Regions from separate parts of the Achromobacter sp. MUI-25009338 genome, predicted to be linked through region 1. Evidence: predicted binding sites of a transcription regulator. Region 1 holds the regulator's gene; each other region holds the start of a gene.
What was found. Region 1 encodes HrcA, which represses chaperone genes, less so after heat shock. Its sites were predicted from a motif close to TTAGCACTCNNNNNNNNNGAGTGCTAA; they were not measured.
Positions count from the first base shown of each region.

Region 2: a site for HrcA is predicted at 3,550-3,576, ahead of groES (co-chaperone GroES). Genes of this name have one in related genera too.
Region 3: a site for HrcA is predicted at 1,527-1,553, ahead of rpoH (RNA polymerase sigma factor RpoH). Genes of this name have one in related genera too.

Region 1 is NZ_CM170627.1:4,797,564-4,802,786, reverse strand. It holds gene recN (DNA repair protein RecN) at 1-327, opposite strand, end outside; gene AC1IQ6_RS22685 (NAD kinase) at 341-1,240, opposite strand; gene hrcA (heat-inducible transcriptional repressor HrcA) at 1,381-2,385, shown strand; gene hemH (ferrochelatase) at 2,431-3,546, shown strand; gene AC1IQ6_RS22670 (hypothetical protein) at 3,536-3,772, shown strand; gene grpE (nucleotide exchange factor GrpE) at 3,872-4,429, shown strand; gene AC1IQ6_RS22660 (thioredoxin family protein) at 4,438-4,842, shown strand; gene dnaK (molecular chaperone DnaK) at 4,923-5,223, shown strand, end outside.
Region 2 is NZ_CM170627.1:959,010-964,232, reverse strand. It holds gene dsbD (protein-disulfide reductase DsbD) at 1-1,445, shown strand, start outside; gene AC1IQ6_RS04410 (prolipoprotein diacylglyceryl transferase family protein) at 1,442-2,266, shown strand; gene dsbG (thiol:disulfide interchange protein DsbG) at 2,268-3,041, shown strand; gene AC1IQ6_RS04400 (hypothetical protein) at 3,075-3,383, shown strand; gene groES (co-chaperone GroES) at 3,634-3,921, shown strand; gene groL (chaperonin GroEL) at 3,959-5,223, shown strand, end outside.
Region 3 is NZ_CM170627.1:188,479-193,701, reverse strand. It holds gene AC1IQ6_RS00910 (phosphodiesterase) at 1-319, shown strand, start outside; gene rpoH (RNA polymerase sigma factor RpoH) at 596-1,480, opposite strand; gene AC1IQ6_RS00900 (hypothetical protein) at 1,692-2,381, opposite strand; gene fghA (S-formylglutathione hydrolase) at 2,445-3,311, opposite strand; gene AC1IQ6_RS00890 (hypothetical protein) at 3,545-4,288, shown strand; gene AC1IQ6_RS00885 (glutamate synthase-related protein) at 4,669-5,223, shown strand, end outside.

The sequences.
Region 1 (5,223 bases):
GGGCGTGCCGTTGATGTAGGCGCGGCTGCGCCCCTGGGCGTCGATCACGCGGCGCAAGGCGAGTTCGTCGTCGGCGTCGATCTCGCGTTCTTCGAGCCAGGCGTGCAGCGTCTTGGGCGTGTCGAAGACGGCGGTGATGTCGGCGCGCGCCGCGCCTTCGCGCAGCATGCTGGCGTCGCCGCGCTCGCCCAGCGCCAGCGCCAGCGCGTCCACCAGGATGGACTTGCCTGCGCCGGTCTCGCCGGAGAAGACGGTGAAGCCGGGGCCGAAATGGATCTCGGTCTGTTCGACGATGACGAAGTCGCGGATGTGCAGGGTGCGCAGCATGTCGGGGCGCTTACTACTCTACGTTGTCGGTGGCCTGGGGCATCAGGTTCCAGTGCAGCTTGCGGCGCAGCGTGGAGAAGAAGCTGTAGCCTTCCGGATGCACGAAGCGGATGACGTAAGGGGCGCGCTGCACGACGATGCGGTCGCCCGGCTGCAGGTCGGACCAGGTCTGCATGTCGAAATGCACGCTGGCGCCGACCTCCACGCGGCCCATGGCCGTGAGCGTCATGTTGAGCACGCCCGTGTCGGGAATCACGATGGGGCGGTTCGACAGCGTCTGCGGGGCCACGGGCACCAGCACCATGGCGTTCATGCCGGGGTGCAGGATGGGGCCGTTGGCCGACAGCGCGTAGGCGGTCGAGCCGGTAGGGGTGGCGATGATGAGGCCGTCGGCGCGCTGCGTGTACATGAATGCGCCGTCGAGTTCGACCCGGACCTCGATCATGCCGCCGCGCCCGGCGCGGTTCAGAACCACGTCGTTCAGGGCGGTGGCGGAATACATCTGCTGGTCGCCGCGCCACACGCTGCCTTGCAGCAGCGTGCGTTCCTCGATCTGGAAGCTGCCTTCGAGCACGCGCGCCAGCGCGCCGTGCGCGTCCTGCAGCGCGATGTCGGTGATGAAGCCCAGGCGGCCGTGGTTGATGCCGATCAGCGGCACGCCGTAGGGCGCCAGGTGGCGGCCCGCGCCCAGCACGGTGCCGTCGCCGCCCATGACGACGGCCAGCGAGGCGGTCTGGCCGATTTCCTCGAGCGTGGCCACGGGGTATTCGGTCAGCCCGGTATTGCGCGCCGTGTCGGCGTCGATGAGCACATGCCGGCCGGCCTGCGCCAGCGCGTGGGCGAGGGCTCTCAGCGGTGTGTCCAGGCCGGTGTCCTGGTATCTGCCGATCAGGGCGACGGTAGGAAAGTGCATGGCTGCTTGCGTATCCAGAAAGGGCGGGCGCGGGCCGAAATCCGCCCGGAATGTGCTATTAAGCCGATTATATGGGGCCGCATATTGGCTTGCGGGACAAAAATCGCCTCAATCGGAAAAGTTTCCCTAAAATACCTGTTATGGATGACCGTGCACGCGCCCTACTGAAGGCGTTGATCGAACGCTATATCGCCGATGGGCAGCCAGTCGGCTCGCGGACGCTATCGAAAGTATTCGATCTGTCTCCGGCCACGATCCGCAACGTCATGGCGGACCTCGAAGAACTGGGCCTGATCCACAGCCCGCATACCTCCGCCGGCCGCGTGCCCACGCCGCGGGGCTATCGCATGTTCGTCGATTCGCTGCTGGCGGTGCAGTCCTACCAGCTCGAGCCCCACAACATGGGCGAGATGCTGGCGGCGGCCGAACCCACCCGCGCCGTCAACGCCGCGGCGGCGCTGCTGTCGAACCTCACCCAGTTCGCCGGGGTGGTGCTCACGCCCAAGCGTGCGCAGGTGTTCCGCCAGATCGAATTCATCCGCCTGTCCGACAAGCGCGTGCTGCTCATCATCGTCACGCCCGACGGCGACGTCCAGAACCGCATCCTGTTCGTCCAGCGCGATTACTCCGAGACGGAATTGCTGGAAGCCGGCAATTTCTTCAACATGCATTTCGCCGGCAAGTCCTTCAACGTGGTGCGCCAGACCCTGTCGACCGAGCTGGCCCAGCTGCGCGAAGACATTTCGCGCCTGATGCAGGCCGCCGTCGAGGCCAGCGCCGAGGCGGCCGAGGACGGCGACGCCATGGTGATCTCCGGCGAGCGCAAGCTGCTCGACGTGACCGACATCGCCTCCGACATGGACCGGCTGCGCAAGATGTTCTCGCTGTTCGAGAAAAAAACCGACCTGCTGCAGCTGCTGGACGTCTCCAGCCGCGCGCAGGGCGTGCAGATCTACATCGGCGGCGATTCGCAGCTGGTGCCCATGGAGGAAGTGTCCGTCATCACCGCGCCCTACGGGGTCGACGGCAAGGTGGTGGGCACGCTGGGCGTGATCGGCCCGACCCGCATGGCGTACGAGCGCGTCATTCCCATCGTGGACATCACGGCGCGCCTGTTGTCCAACGCCCTCAGCCACAACCAGTAGGCCCATTCAAAACGACATCCTCCTTGCGGAGGAAGGGGAGTGTTTGTGTTTCTTCGCCTGTTCAAATACTTGTGGCCTGAACGGTATCTGCCCGAGCCCGAGCAGGACGACCCCTTCGACGAAGATCCGCCGCCGCGCGGGGCCGGGCGGGTCGGCGTGCTGCTGGTGAACCTGGGCACGCCCGATACGCCGGGCAGGAAGGACATCCGCAAGTACCTGGGTGAATTCCTGTCCGATCCGCGCGTGATCGAGATTCCCCGCTACCTCTGGAAGCCGATACTGCACGGGCTGGTGCTGACCATGCGGCCCAAGAAGCTGGAGCCGCGCTACGCCGGCGTCTGGCTGCGGGAAGGTTCGCCGCTGATGGTGTACAGCCGGCGCCAGGCCGACGGCGTGCGCGCCGCCCTGCGGGCCGCGGGCGTCGACGCCGTGGTCGAGCTGGGCATGCGCTACGGCAATCCTTCCATCCCGGACGCCATCGCGCGCCTGCGCGCCCAGGGCTGCGAGCGCATCCTGACCGTTCCGCTCTATCCGCAATACGCGGCCAGCACCACGGCCACGGCGGTGGACGCGGTAACCCGGCATGCCGGCCGGCTGCGCGACCAGCCGGAGCTGCGCTTCATCAAGCGCTTCCACGAAGAGCCGGCCTACCTGGACGCGCTGGCCGGCCATATCGAACGCTATTGGCAGGAGCACGGCAAGCCCCAGAAGCTGGTCATGAGCTTTCACGGCCTGCCGCGCTATTCGATCGAGCTGGGCGACCCTTACTACCGCGACTGCATGGAAACCGCGCGCCTGCTGTGCCAGCGATTGTCGCTGCCGCGCGCCCAGATCGAGGTGACTTTCCAGAGCCGTTTCGGCTCGGCCCGCTGGCTCGAACCCTATACGGAACCGACCCTCAAGGCGCTGGCCGCCTCGGGTACGACGGAGGTCGATGTGGTGTGCCCGGGTTTTGTGGCAGACTGTCTGGAAACCCTGGAAGAGATCAGCCTGGAATGCCGCGACGCCTTCATGGCGGCGGGCGGCAAGCGCTTCCGCTACATTTCCGCGCTCAACGACGATCCGGCCTGGATCGCGGGGCTGGCCGGCCTGGTGGAACGGCACTTGCAGGGATGGCTCACGCAGTCCACCGACTTGAAGGAGAAGGCGCATGCACCATGATCCCAAGACTGGCAAGACGGTAAAAAAGGGGACGGTTAGCACTCCCGTAGACGAGGATCAGGTCGAGCACGAACTCGACGAGGCGCTTGCGGAGACCTTTCCGGCCAGCGATCCCATTGCGGTCAACCCCGAGCCCGACGATGAAGAAGAGCGCATGGACCGCGCGCTCAAGGAGAGTTTCCCGGCCAGCGATCCGGCCGCGCCGGCGCAGCCTCCCAAGAAATAGCGGGGAGGCGTCGGGGAATATTTCGTTTTCCCGGGCTTGAAATAGGGGTATTGGCCCCCATTCATGTCTGCGAAAGCCATTCTTTTTGGAGGATTCCCCATGACGGCACCCCACGAGCCTGCGGACCAGGCGCCCGAGATCGGCCAGAACGCCGATGCGGCTCCCGCCGGACAGGACGCCGCGCAGGCCGAGCTGAACGAGTTGCGCGCCCAGCTGGACGCCGCCCAGGCTACCGTCAATGAACAGCGCGACCAGGTGCTGCGCGCGCACGCCGAAGTCGAGAACATGCGCCGCCGCGCCCAGGAAGACGTGTCCAAGGCGCGCAAGTTCGGCATCGAGTCGTTCGCCGAAAGCCTGGTCCCGGTGAAAGACAGCCTGGAAGCCGCCCTGGCCCAGCCCGACCAGACGGTCGAGGCGCTGCGCGAAGGCGTGGAAGTCACCCTCAAGCAGCTGTCGGCCGCCTTCGAGCGCAACCTGCTCAAGGAAATCGCGCCGGCGCAGGGCGACAAGTTCGACCCGCACCTGCACCAGGCCATTTCATCCATTCCCAACGAGCAGCCCGCCAATACCGTGGTGCAGCTGCTGCAGAAAGGCTATTCCATCGCCGACCGGACGCTGCGCCCGGCGCTGGTGGTGGTGTCGGCCGGCCAGGGCTGAGGCATCCCATGAACGATCCCCGCTTCGACCCCGCCCAGGTATTCCAGGTGTTCGGCATGCGTCATGTCGACTCCGATGGATTCGACCGGGCGGTGATCGAGGCGCCGGGAACGGATTTGCGCTGCGTGTTCCTGTGGGGCCAGGATTGCTACAACTGCAACCTGTTCAAGCAGGCCGCGCTGCTGCACCGGGAGACCCTGCTGGGGCTGGGCCTGACGTGGTTCGAGGCCGACGTCTACGCCGACGAACCCCTGGGCCGGCGCTTTTCCCTGCATGGCGTCCCCACTTTTGTGCTGTATCGCGCCGGCAAGCGGCTGGGGCGCATCACCGGCTGGCCCGGGCTGCCCCAGTTCACCGAGGCGATCCGGCGCCAGCAGGAAACGGCCGCGGAAAATTCTGGCCCGGCGTCTTGAAAAACCTTACGGGCAGCCCCAGTTATGTGGGGACAAGACGTTTCCCCCTATTTACACAGATTCAATCAAGGTAACCCACCATGAGCAAGATTATCGGCATTGACCTGGGCACGACCAACAGCTGCGTGGCTGTCATGGACGGCGGGCAGGTCAAAATCATCGAAAACGCGGAAGGCGCGCGCACCACCCCCTCCATCGTCGCCTACATGGACGACGGCGAAACGCTGGTCGGCGCCCCGGCCAAGCGCCAGGCGGTGACCAACCCCAAGAACACCCTGTACGCGGTGAAGCGCCTGATCGGCCGCAAGTTCGAAGAAAAGGCGGTGCAGAAGGACATCAACCTGATGCCCTACGCCATCGTCAAGGCCGACAACGGCGACG
Region 2 (5,223 bases), 2.0 Mb from region 1:
CGCAGGCCACGCTGCACTGGCAAGGTTGTGCCGAGGCGGGCATTTGCTACCCTCCCCAAACGGTGGCGCTGAGCTTGCCGGCCGCCAGCGCCGATGCCACGGAAAAAAGCGGATCGCCGGCAGCGGCAGGCACTTCCGCCGCGCAGGACCAGAGCGCCGCCCAGCGCCTGGCGGACCTCGGACCGATTTGGGGACCCGTGCTGTTTTTTGGATTTGGCCTGCTACTGGCGTTCACGCCCTGCACGCTCCCCATGATCCCGATCGTTTCCTCTATCGTCGTAGGCAGCCAGGCGAAGTCGAGGCGCGCCTTCGCCCTGTCCGTGTCGTATGTCCTGGCGATGGCCGCAACGTACGCCGTCGTCGGCGTGGCGGCCGGGCTCGCCGGCGCCAATGTGCAGGCCACGCTGCAATCCCCCTTGCTGCTTGGGGCATTTGCCGTTCTGTTCCTCGTTCTCGCCAGCTCCTTGTTCGGCATGTTCGAACTGCGCCTGCCTTCAGCGCTGGTCAGCCGCGTCGAGTCCGCAGGCAGAAAAAGCAGCGGCGGCAGCCTGCCCGGGGCCGCAGCCCTGGGATTCCTGTCGGCGCTGCTCGTCGGGCCTTGCATGACGGCGCCATTGGCCGGGGCGCTGCTGTACATCGGACAGACAGGCAGCGCGCTGCAGGGGGGAATCGCCTTGTTTGCCCTGGGAATGGGCATGGGCCTGCCCCTGTTGGCGATCACGGTGTTCGGCGCCCGCGCGCTCCCCAAGCCCGGAGCATGGATGGACCGCGTCAAAGTGGCATTCGGCTATGTCATGCTGGGAATGGCCGCGCTGATGCTGGACCGCTTCGTGCCGGCCACCATCGGTCTCGTGATCTGGGCAATTTGGGGGCTGTCCGTCACCCTCGGTCTATTGGCGTGGGCGAACGCCGTGGCGGCCCGGCACCGCCTGCTGTGGACCCTCCGGACAACGGCGGCGGTATCCGGCCTGTGGTCGATTCTCATGCTGGTCGGCGGCGCGTCCGGCGGAACCTCAACCCTTCAGCCGCTGAATCATTTACGCGGCCTGCCGGAGAATTCCGCCGCCGGAAATTCCAGGCCAGCATACGTTGCCGCCAAGTCGGTCGCCGATGTGGACAGGCTGTTGGCCCAGGCCGGCGAGCAAGGCAAATGGACCCTGATCGACTTCTATGCCGACTGGTGCATCAGTTGCCACGTGATCGAGCGCAACGTCTTCGGCGACCCGACCGTGGCGGCCAGGCTCGGGCGCATGCAGGTCGTACGCCCAGACGTCACGCATAACGACGCAACCGACCAGGCATTGCTCAAGCATTGGAAAGTGCTGGGGCCGCCCACGCTCATTCTCATAGGGCCCGACGGCAACGAGCGTCGGGAACTGCGCATGATCGGCGAGATCGACGCGGATCGGTTCCTGGCCCACTTGGACCGGGCGGGCGCGCCATGATCGGCCTGGGACCGTTTTCGATTCACCTGGTGGCGATCGCCATTGGCGCGATCGTTTCCCTGGGGGTAGCAAGCGCCCTGGCGCGCAGGCTTGCGCAGCGCCCGTCCGGATCGGCAGGCTGGGCGCTGCTGGATGCGTTTTTCTGGGGGCTGCTCGCGGCGCGATTCGGATACATCGTCCGAAACTGGGAGGACTACGCAACGACGCCCAAGGCGGTTCTGGCCATCGGGGACGGCGGATTCACCTGGTGGGTTGGCTTGTTCGCCGCGGCGATTGCCCTGTGGTTGAAAACCCGTTCGGCGCCCGCGCTGCGCAAGCCGGCATTTGGCGGCATGCTGGCCGGGATAGCCATCTGGCTGGCTGCGATGGGCGCGGTGGATTCGATGTATCGCCACGCCCCGCCCCTGCCCGATTCCTCGCTGATGACGATGGCAAACGAACCCATTTCTCTGAAGGCGTATACGGGCCGGCCTGTCGTTCTCAACCTGTGGGCCAGCTGGTGTCCTCCGTGCAGGCGCGAAATGCCCGTTTTCGAGATGGCGCAAAAGACCTACCCCGACATTGCCTTCGTCGCCGTCAACCAGGGCGAGTCCCAGCAACAGGTGAAAGCGTTCATCGAACATAACGGCCTGACGCTGGACCACGTCCTCTTGGACCCGTTCTCGACAATCACGCGAACCATGAGCGCCCGCGGCCTTCCCACCACTTTGTTCTTCGACCCCGAGGGAAGGATGGTGGACTCGCACGTCGGCGAACTGACATCCGCGACGCTCAGAGACAAGCTATCCCGCCATGACTTCATCAACAGAAAGGAGGACTGATATGCGCACCAAGCCTTTGGCGCGTCCGCTCGTCGCCGCGGCCTGTGCCGCACTGCTGGCCGCGCCGGTCCATGCCGGGGAACCGGCCCGGCCGCCCGTGCTCAAGGCCTTGGAAACCCAGGGACTTACCGTTATTCAGGAATTCAACGTGGCGGACGGACTGCGCGGTTTCGCCGGCGCCATCCAGGAACGCCCCGTCGCCATTTATGTCACCCCGGATGGCACGGCGATCGTCGGCACGCGAGTGGACGTGGAGGGCCGCCCCATTGACGCAGCCACGCTCCAAGACCTGGTGGCCAAGCCAATGGGAAAGAAAGTCTGGTCGCAGCTGAGCGAATCCTCCTGGGTGCTGGACGGCCGCTCCGAAGCGCCGCGCATCGTCTACACGTTTTCGGACGCCAACTGCCCCTATTGCCACCAGTTCTGGGAGGCGTCGCGCCCCTGGGTTGAGGCCGGCAAAGTGCAGCTCCGGCACATACTCGTGGGGGTCATCCGCGACGACAGCCCCGCCAAGGCGGCAGCGATACTGCGGGCTCCGGACCCCTCGGCCGCCCTGCAGAAGAATGAGCAGCGCTTCGACCAGGGCGGCATCGAGCCCGCCTCCGAAGTTCCTGATGACGTACTGGAAGTGCTGGCGCGCAACCAGATGCTGATGGTGTCGACGGGCTTCCGGGGAACGCCGGGAATCGTCGTACGCGAGGAAGACGGCACCGTGAAAAAGTTCAGGGGCATGCCCCAGGGCGATCAGTTGAACGAAGTACTGGGGCCTCGTTGACCTGCTGACAACTAGACCAATAGCGAGACCCATATGGAACCGGAACTGAAAGTCATCCTGCACGCCCCCTCGCCGGCTGCCCTTCAACGGGCACGAAACAACGCACTGAACTTGAGAAATGGCATGCCTGCCGCCGAAGTGCGCATCATCGCCAATGCGCAGGCTGTCGAAGCCGCGTTGGACGTGGCGCATGAGCGCCTGGATGCCTCGACGTGGATCTGCCCCGTCAGTCTGGAACGACTGGGCAGGGGCAACAGGGAACCACTGCAAGTCCTGGGTGGCCCGGCTGTTCTTGAGATCGCAAGAATGCAAGCGGCGGGATGGGTGTACATACGCGCTTGAATACGCCTACGGCCCGGAGGAGACATCCGGCCACAGCTTTCGCTTACGCTGCATTTGACCGGCTTGGAACAGTCTCGAATTGAACGGGCTGCGGCGCCCGCCCCCTTCGCCCAAAATGTAACAACCGCCCCCGCCCCCCTTGAAGCCCCGGACATCATCCCTATAATTAGCACTCGACACCGGTGAGTGCTAACAACATTCCCGGGCTCAACTGAACATTCTCTTCTTCTTTTTGTAACAGGAGTTCCACATGGCCTTGCGTCCCCTGGGCGATCGCGTGATCGTCAAACGCCTCGAAAACGAGCGCAAGACTGCCTCGGGCATCGTCATCCCCGACAGCGCCGCCGAAAAGCCTGACCAAGGTGAAGTCGTGGCCGTCGGCCCCGGCAAGAAGACCGAAGACGGCAAGATCCTGCCCGTCGACCTGAAGGCTGGCGACAAGGTTCTGTTCGGCAAGTACGCCGGCCAGTCCGTGAAGGTTGACGGCGAAGAGCTGCTCGTCATCCGCGAGGACGAAATCCTCGCCGTGGTCCAGTAAACCCTGCCTCAAACGAATTTTCGAAGGAAGCTAAGAAATGGCTGCCAAGCAAGTATTGTTCGGTGACGACGCCCGCGTGCGCATCGTCCGCGGCGTGAATGTTCTCGCCAACGCTGTTAAAACCACCCTCGGCCCCAAGGGTCGCAACGTCGTGCTGGAGCGCTCGTTCGGCGCCCCGACGGTGACCAAGGACGGCGTGTCCGTGGCCAAGGAAATCGAACTGAAGGACAAGTTCGAGAACATCGGCGCCCAGCTGGTCAAGGACGTCGCCTCGAAGACCTCCGACAACGCCGGTGACGGCACCACCACCGCCACCGTGCTGGCCCAGGCCATCGTTCAGGAAGGCCTGAAGTACGTTGCCGCCGGTTTCAACCCGATCGACCTGAAGCGCGGCATCGACAAGGCCGTCGCCGCCGCCGTCGCCGAGCTGAAGAAGCAATCCAAGCCGGTCACGACCAGCAAGGAAATCGCCCAGGTCGGCTCGATCTCGGCCAACAGCGACACCTCCATCGGCCAGATCATCGCTGACGCGATGGACAAGGTCGGCAAGGAAGGCGTCATCACCGTCGAAGACGGCAAGTCGCTGGAAAACGAGCTGGACGTCGTCGAAGGCATGCAATTCGACCGCGGCTACCTGTCGCCCTACTTCATCAACAACCCGGACAAGCAAGTCGCCGCTCTGGAAGATCCGTTCGTTCTGATTTTCGACAAGAAGATCAGCAACATCCGTGACCTGCTGCCGGTGCTGGAACAAGTCGCCAAGTCGAGCCGTCCGCTGCTGATCATCGCCGAAGACGTCGAAGGCGAAGCCCTGGCCACCCTGGTCGTGAACAACATCCGTGGCATCCTGAAGACCACCGCCGTCAAGGCGCCGGGCTTCGGCGACCGCCGCAAGGCCATGCTGGAAGACATCGCCATCCTGACGGGCGGCACGGTGATCTCCGAAGAAACCGGCATGTCGCTGGAAAAGGCCACGCTGGCCGAGCTGGGCCAGGCCAAGCGCATCGAAGTGGGCAAGGAAAACACGACCATTATCGACGGCGCTGGCGACAGCAAGTCGATCGAAGCTCGCGTCAAGCAGATCCGCGTCCAGATCGAAGAAGCCACGTCCGACTACGACCGTGAAAAGCTGCAGGAACGCGTGGCCAAGCTGGCCGGCGGCGTTGCCGTGATTCGCGTTGGCGCTGCCACCGAAGTCGAAATGAAGGAAAAGAAGGCCCGCGTCGAAGACGCCCTGCACGCCACCCGCGCTGCAGTGGAAGAAGGCGTGGTGGCTGGCGGCGGCGTTGCGCTGCTGCGCGC
Region 3 (5,223 bases), 1.2 Mb from region 1:
GCACGACACGATGATGATCGACAACCCGCAGGCGCTGTTCAAGCTGCTGGCCCGCTGGCCGCAGGCCCGCGTGCTGCTGTGGGGACACGTGCACCACGACTTCGACCGCCGCCGCCATAACCTGCGCATGCTGGCCACGCCGTCCACGTGCTTCCAGTTCAGCATCCGCGACGGGCAGCACGTGGTGGACAACATGGCGCCGGGGTATCGCTGGATCAAGCTGTACCAGGACGGATCGCTGGCGACCGGCGTGCGGCGGGTGCAGGACGCGTTGTGGCGTCCGGCGCTGGCGGCGTCGGACAAGGTGCAGGCGGCCTAGGCATAAAAAACGGGGCACCAATCATAGATTATTGGTGCCCCGCAAACATCCGTCTCATAGGGGAGGGGAAAGAGGAGAAGCCGAGACGGACGACTAGACAGCCAACCGGAGTTCGCGGTCTACATGAAGTTAGTCGGCGCGGCCCGCATTAAGTTTCTGGCGCGGCGCAAAAATTCCGGGTGAATTTGTATCAATTCATGTAACGGCCGCCAGGCGCGCCGCCAAAGACAAAGGCCGCTCGAAAGCGGCCTTTTGCATGGGCGTGCGGCAGGCGTGTCAGGCCTGGAGATTGCCGCGCATTTTCTTGAGGGCGGCGGCCTCGATCTGGCGGATGCGCTCGGCTGAGACGCCGAATTCCTGGGCCAGTTCGTGCAGCGTGGCGCCGCCGTCGTCCTGCAGCCAGCGCGCCTCGACGATGCGGCGCGAACGCGGGTCCAGCGCTTCCAGCGCGTCGCTCAGCCCGCTGCCCTGCAGCCGGTCGCGCGCGGCGCGCTCCAGGACCCGCGTGGGTTCCTGGCGGCCGTCGTCGGACAGATAGGCGATGGGCGCGTAGCTCTCATCGTCGTCGTCCTGGTTTTCCAGCGACATGTCGCGCCCGGACAGGCGCACTTCCATTTCGCTCACGTCTTCGCGGCGCACGTTCAGCTCGCGCGCGATGTGATCGACCTGCTCGGGGTCCAGCGTCTGGCCGTCGGGCCGCATGCTGCGCAGGTTGAAGAACAGCTTGCGCTGGGCCTTGGTGGTGGCCACCTTGACCAGGCGCCAGTTGCGGATGATGTATTCGTGGATTTCCGCCTTGATCCAGTGCACGGCGAACGACACCAGGCGCACGCCGCGCTCGGGGTCGAAACGTTTGACGGCCTTCATCAGGCCGACGTTGCCTTCCTGGATCAGGTCGGCGTGGGGCAGGCCGTAGCCCAGGTACTGGCGGGCCACGGACACCACCAGGCGCAGGTGCGACAGGATCAACTCGCGCGCCGCGCCCAGGTCTTCCTGGTCGCGCAGGCGGCGTCCCAGCTCGGTTTCTCGTTCAGCCGACAGCACCGGCAGGCGATTCACCGCGGAAATGTATGCGTCGATCGTGCCGAGCGCGCCCGGATTGCCGATGGCCAACGCCAGGGCGTTGCCGGAAGTGGCCAACGAGGTACTGGGTTGTTTCATAACGGGAGTCTCCGGAAGGCTTAAGGATGACGACATGAATTCGATGTTAGCACTCTAGTAAAGGGAGTGCTAATTCGACTATTGCGGCGCATCAAAGTTCCACCACACATGATTCGCCCCCAATTTTTTTGGCCCGAGAAGTTCGAGCCAGCGCAAGAATGGCCGCGCCGCCGCCGGGCCGCCCCAAGGCGGCGCAGCGTGGGTGTTCACACTACCAGCCCAGGCGCTTGAGGCCGTCGACCGTAGCCTGGCCGTCGGGGCGGATGAACAGCGCCCCGCGCGGGTCCAGGAAGACCTGGTAGCGGGCGCCGTCGAACAGGGGCATGTAGGCGCCGCTGCCGAATTGGACATCGACGAAGGGGAACCAGTTCGGGAAGTTTTTCTTCAGCGAACCGAGGTCGGGCGCGGGCCAGTCGTCCAGCGGATGCACCGAACGGGTGGCCGAGGCCTCGCGGGCCGCGTCGCTGTAGCGGCCGGACAGCCGCTCCAGGCGGTACAGCGGCGGCACGCCCGCCATCAGCGCCGGCACCTTCCAGCGCACCACCCGCGCGTCGATCTGCCACTGGTCGCCGTACAGCACGTACTGGCGGCTGCCGATGGCCGGCGCGCTGGCGTCCACCTGGAACTGGCCCTCGGCCAGCTGGCGGATCTCCACGCGGGCCACCGGCTCGTCGGTGGTCAGGCGGAAGAACTGCACCAGCGACAGGGCCAGCAGGCCGGACACGCAGCCCAGCAGCACCAGCATCAGCCCGAACAGGCGGCGCACCGGCCGGAGCTGGAACATTTTGCGGCCGCGCTCGTCGCGTGGGCCGCCCTTGCCCAGCAGCATGACGATGCCCGGCAGCAGGACGACGATGGCGCCCAGCAGTATCCAGACGAAAGGAGCGATTCCGTTGATCAAATCAGCCGTTCCCGATTAGGTAAGAACCGCCGCGGGCGGTGGCCGGCCAGTATAGAAGCGGCCTCAGGCCGCGGGTTTTCCAAGCCGCTCGACGTGAAACCGGATGTGATCCTCGATAAACGTCGAGATGAAGTAATAGCCGTGGTCGTAGCTCTCGTGGCGACGCAGGGTCAACGGCTGGCCGGCGGCGGCGCAGGCCTGCTCGAATACCTCGGGATACAACTGTTCCGCCAGAAACTGGTCCGATTCTCCCTGGTCGATCAGAATGCCCCCGGGAAACGGCTGGCGGGCCTGGCGCATCAGCGCCGACGCGTCGTAGGCGGCCCAGTCCTGGACGTCGGCGCCCAGGTAGGCGCCGAAGGCCTTCTTGCCCCACGGGCACAGGCTGGGCGCGGCGATGGGCGCGAAGGCCGACACCGAGCGGAATTTGGCGGGGTTGCGCAGCGCCAGCACCAGCGCGCCGTGGCCGCCCATGGAATGGCCGAAGATCCCGGTGCGCGATGCGTCGCCCGGCAGCGCGCCGCCGGTGACGATGGCATGCAGTTCTTCGGTCACGTAGCTGTACATGCGGTAGTGCGTGCGCCAGGCCGGCGTGGTGGCGTCCACGTAAAAGCCCGCGCCGGTGCCCAGGTCCCAGTTTTCGTCCTCGCCCGGCACGTTGGCCCCGCGCGGGCTGGTGTCCGGGGCCACCAGCATGACGCCCAGCTCCGCCGCCAGGCGCTGGGCGCCGGCCTTGATCATGAAAGTCTCTTCGGTGCAGGTCAGCCCGGCCAGGTAGAACAGGACGGGTACCGGGCCTTGCTCGGCCTGGGGCGGCAGATAGACCGAGAACCGCATGGGCAGGCCGATCTGCGCGGATTCGTGGCGGTAATAGCGCTGCCAGCCGCCGAAACAGCGGTGCTGCGAGATGAGTTCGAGGGCCACGGCCATAGATCTGCTCCAGTCGTAGGGGATGAAAAAACGCCCGCGGGTTAGGGTATATCCACGGTACGACGTTCCGTCGCCGAATGTTAACCTGCACGTATTCGGGTACGGACGACGAAAAAAATGACGGATCCTTGCCCATATCGCGATCACGGGACTTGACCGCCGCCTACCGTGGCACTATTTATATACCGTGAGAGAAGACAACCCGTTCTTCCGGATACGCAAGTCCTGACACTATGGCCCGTCTGCCCCGTCTGTACGCCCCTGGGCTGCCCCAATTGGTGCAGGCCAATTTCATCCAGCCGCTGGCGGCGCCGTCTCAACCCGCGCCGGCCGACATCCTGAACCAGCTGGCCACGTGGCTGGGCGAATCCGCCCAGCGCCATCGGGTCTCGGTTCATGGCTGGCTGCTCGCCAACGACCGCATCCTGCTGCTGGCCACGCCGGCCGACGAAGAAGGCCTGCCGCGGCTCATGCAGACGCTGGGCCGCAACCTGGCGGCGCGGCTGCGCGGCGGGCGCGTATTCGCCGGCCGCTACCGCTCGGCCCTGCTGGAACCGGGCGCCTGGGTGCTGCCGGCCCTGGTCTGGCTGGAAACCTATCCCGTGCGCAGCGGCGCCTCGCAGGACCCGGACTCCTGGCCCTGGTCCTCGGCCTCCAGCCACACCGGCAACACCACGGCCGCCCCCGCCCAATGGCAGTCGGACCACGCCGATTACTGGGCCTGCGGCAACACGCCGTTCGACCGCCAGGCCAATTACCGCAAGCGCCTGCAGGACGGCCTGTCGCGCGAGGAAAGCCAGCGCATCGACCAGGCGGTTTCCGGCCAGTGGGCGCTGGGCGGCCCCGCCTTCATCGCCAGCCTGGCCCACACCGCCAGCCGGCGCGTGGCCCCGGGCCAGCGCGGACGCCCGCGCAAGAAGCCGGCCGCAGCCGCGCCGGCCGACGCCGAACCTTCCTCTTCCACGTCCAATTCCTGATCCGCCCCGTCCCGGGCGGATTCCTTTCCCCGTTTTCCTGCATGCATGACGCGCCCCGGGGCGCGTCGCGGCGCTCGCCATTGCGATTGCGCAACACCGGATTGCGGATACGATCGGCCTAGATATCCAAAATTATCGGGGACGCATAGCAGCAAAAATAGCCAAATCCCGGCCGAGTGTCGCTTCTCCGTCTGCACCCCTTTCCGGAAACCCGCGCCAGGCAACGATCTAGATACGTCACCGAATAATTTTCCTATGAGCGTCCCTAAATATAATTAGGGACATACCCTGTTTATTCCTATTGCACCCTGCTCCTGTCAGGGGTATTGTCCGTCTCCTGCACTGCAACATCACGACGCAGGCCTACTGCGGAGCGCGCCATGCCCCAAAACACCCAGATCGAATCCTGTCTCCCGCCCAAGGCGACCCCCATCGATGCGAGCCGCATCGGTCTGCCTCCCGCCCAGGGCCTGTACCACCCCAAGAACGAACATGACGCCTGCGGCGTCGGTTTCGTCGCCCACATCAAGGGCAAGAAAAGCCACGCCATCATCCAGCAGGGCCTGAAGATCCTGGAGAACCTGGACCATCGCGGCGCGGTGGGCGCGGACAAGCTGATGGGCGACGGCGCCGGCATCCTGATCCAGATCCCCGACGCGCTGTACCGCGACGAGCTGAGCCAGCAGGGCATCGTCCTGCCGCCGCCCGGCGAATACGGCGTGGCCATGGTGTTCCTGCCCAAGGAAACCGCCTCGCGCCTGGCCTGCGAGCAAGAGCTGGAGCGTTCGGTGCGCGCCGAGGGCCAGGTCGTGCTGGGCTGGCGCAATGTGCCGGTGGACGTGGACATGCCCATGTCGCCCGCCGTGCGCGCCTGCGAGCCGGTGATCCGCCAGCTGTTCATCGGCCGCGGCGCCGACGTGATGGTGCCGGACGCG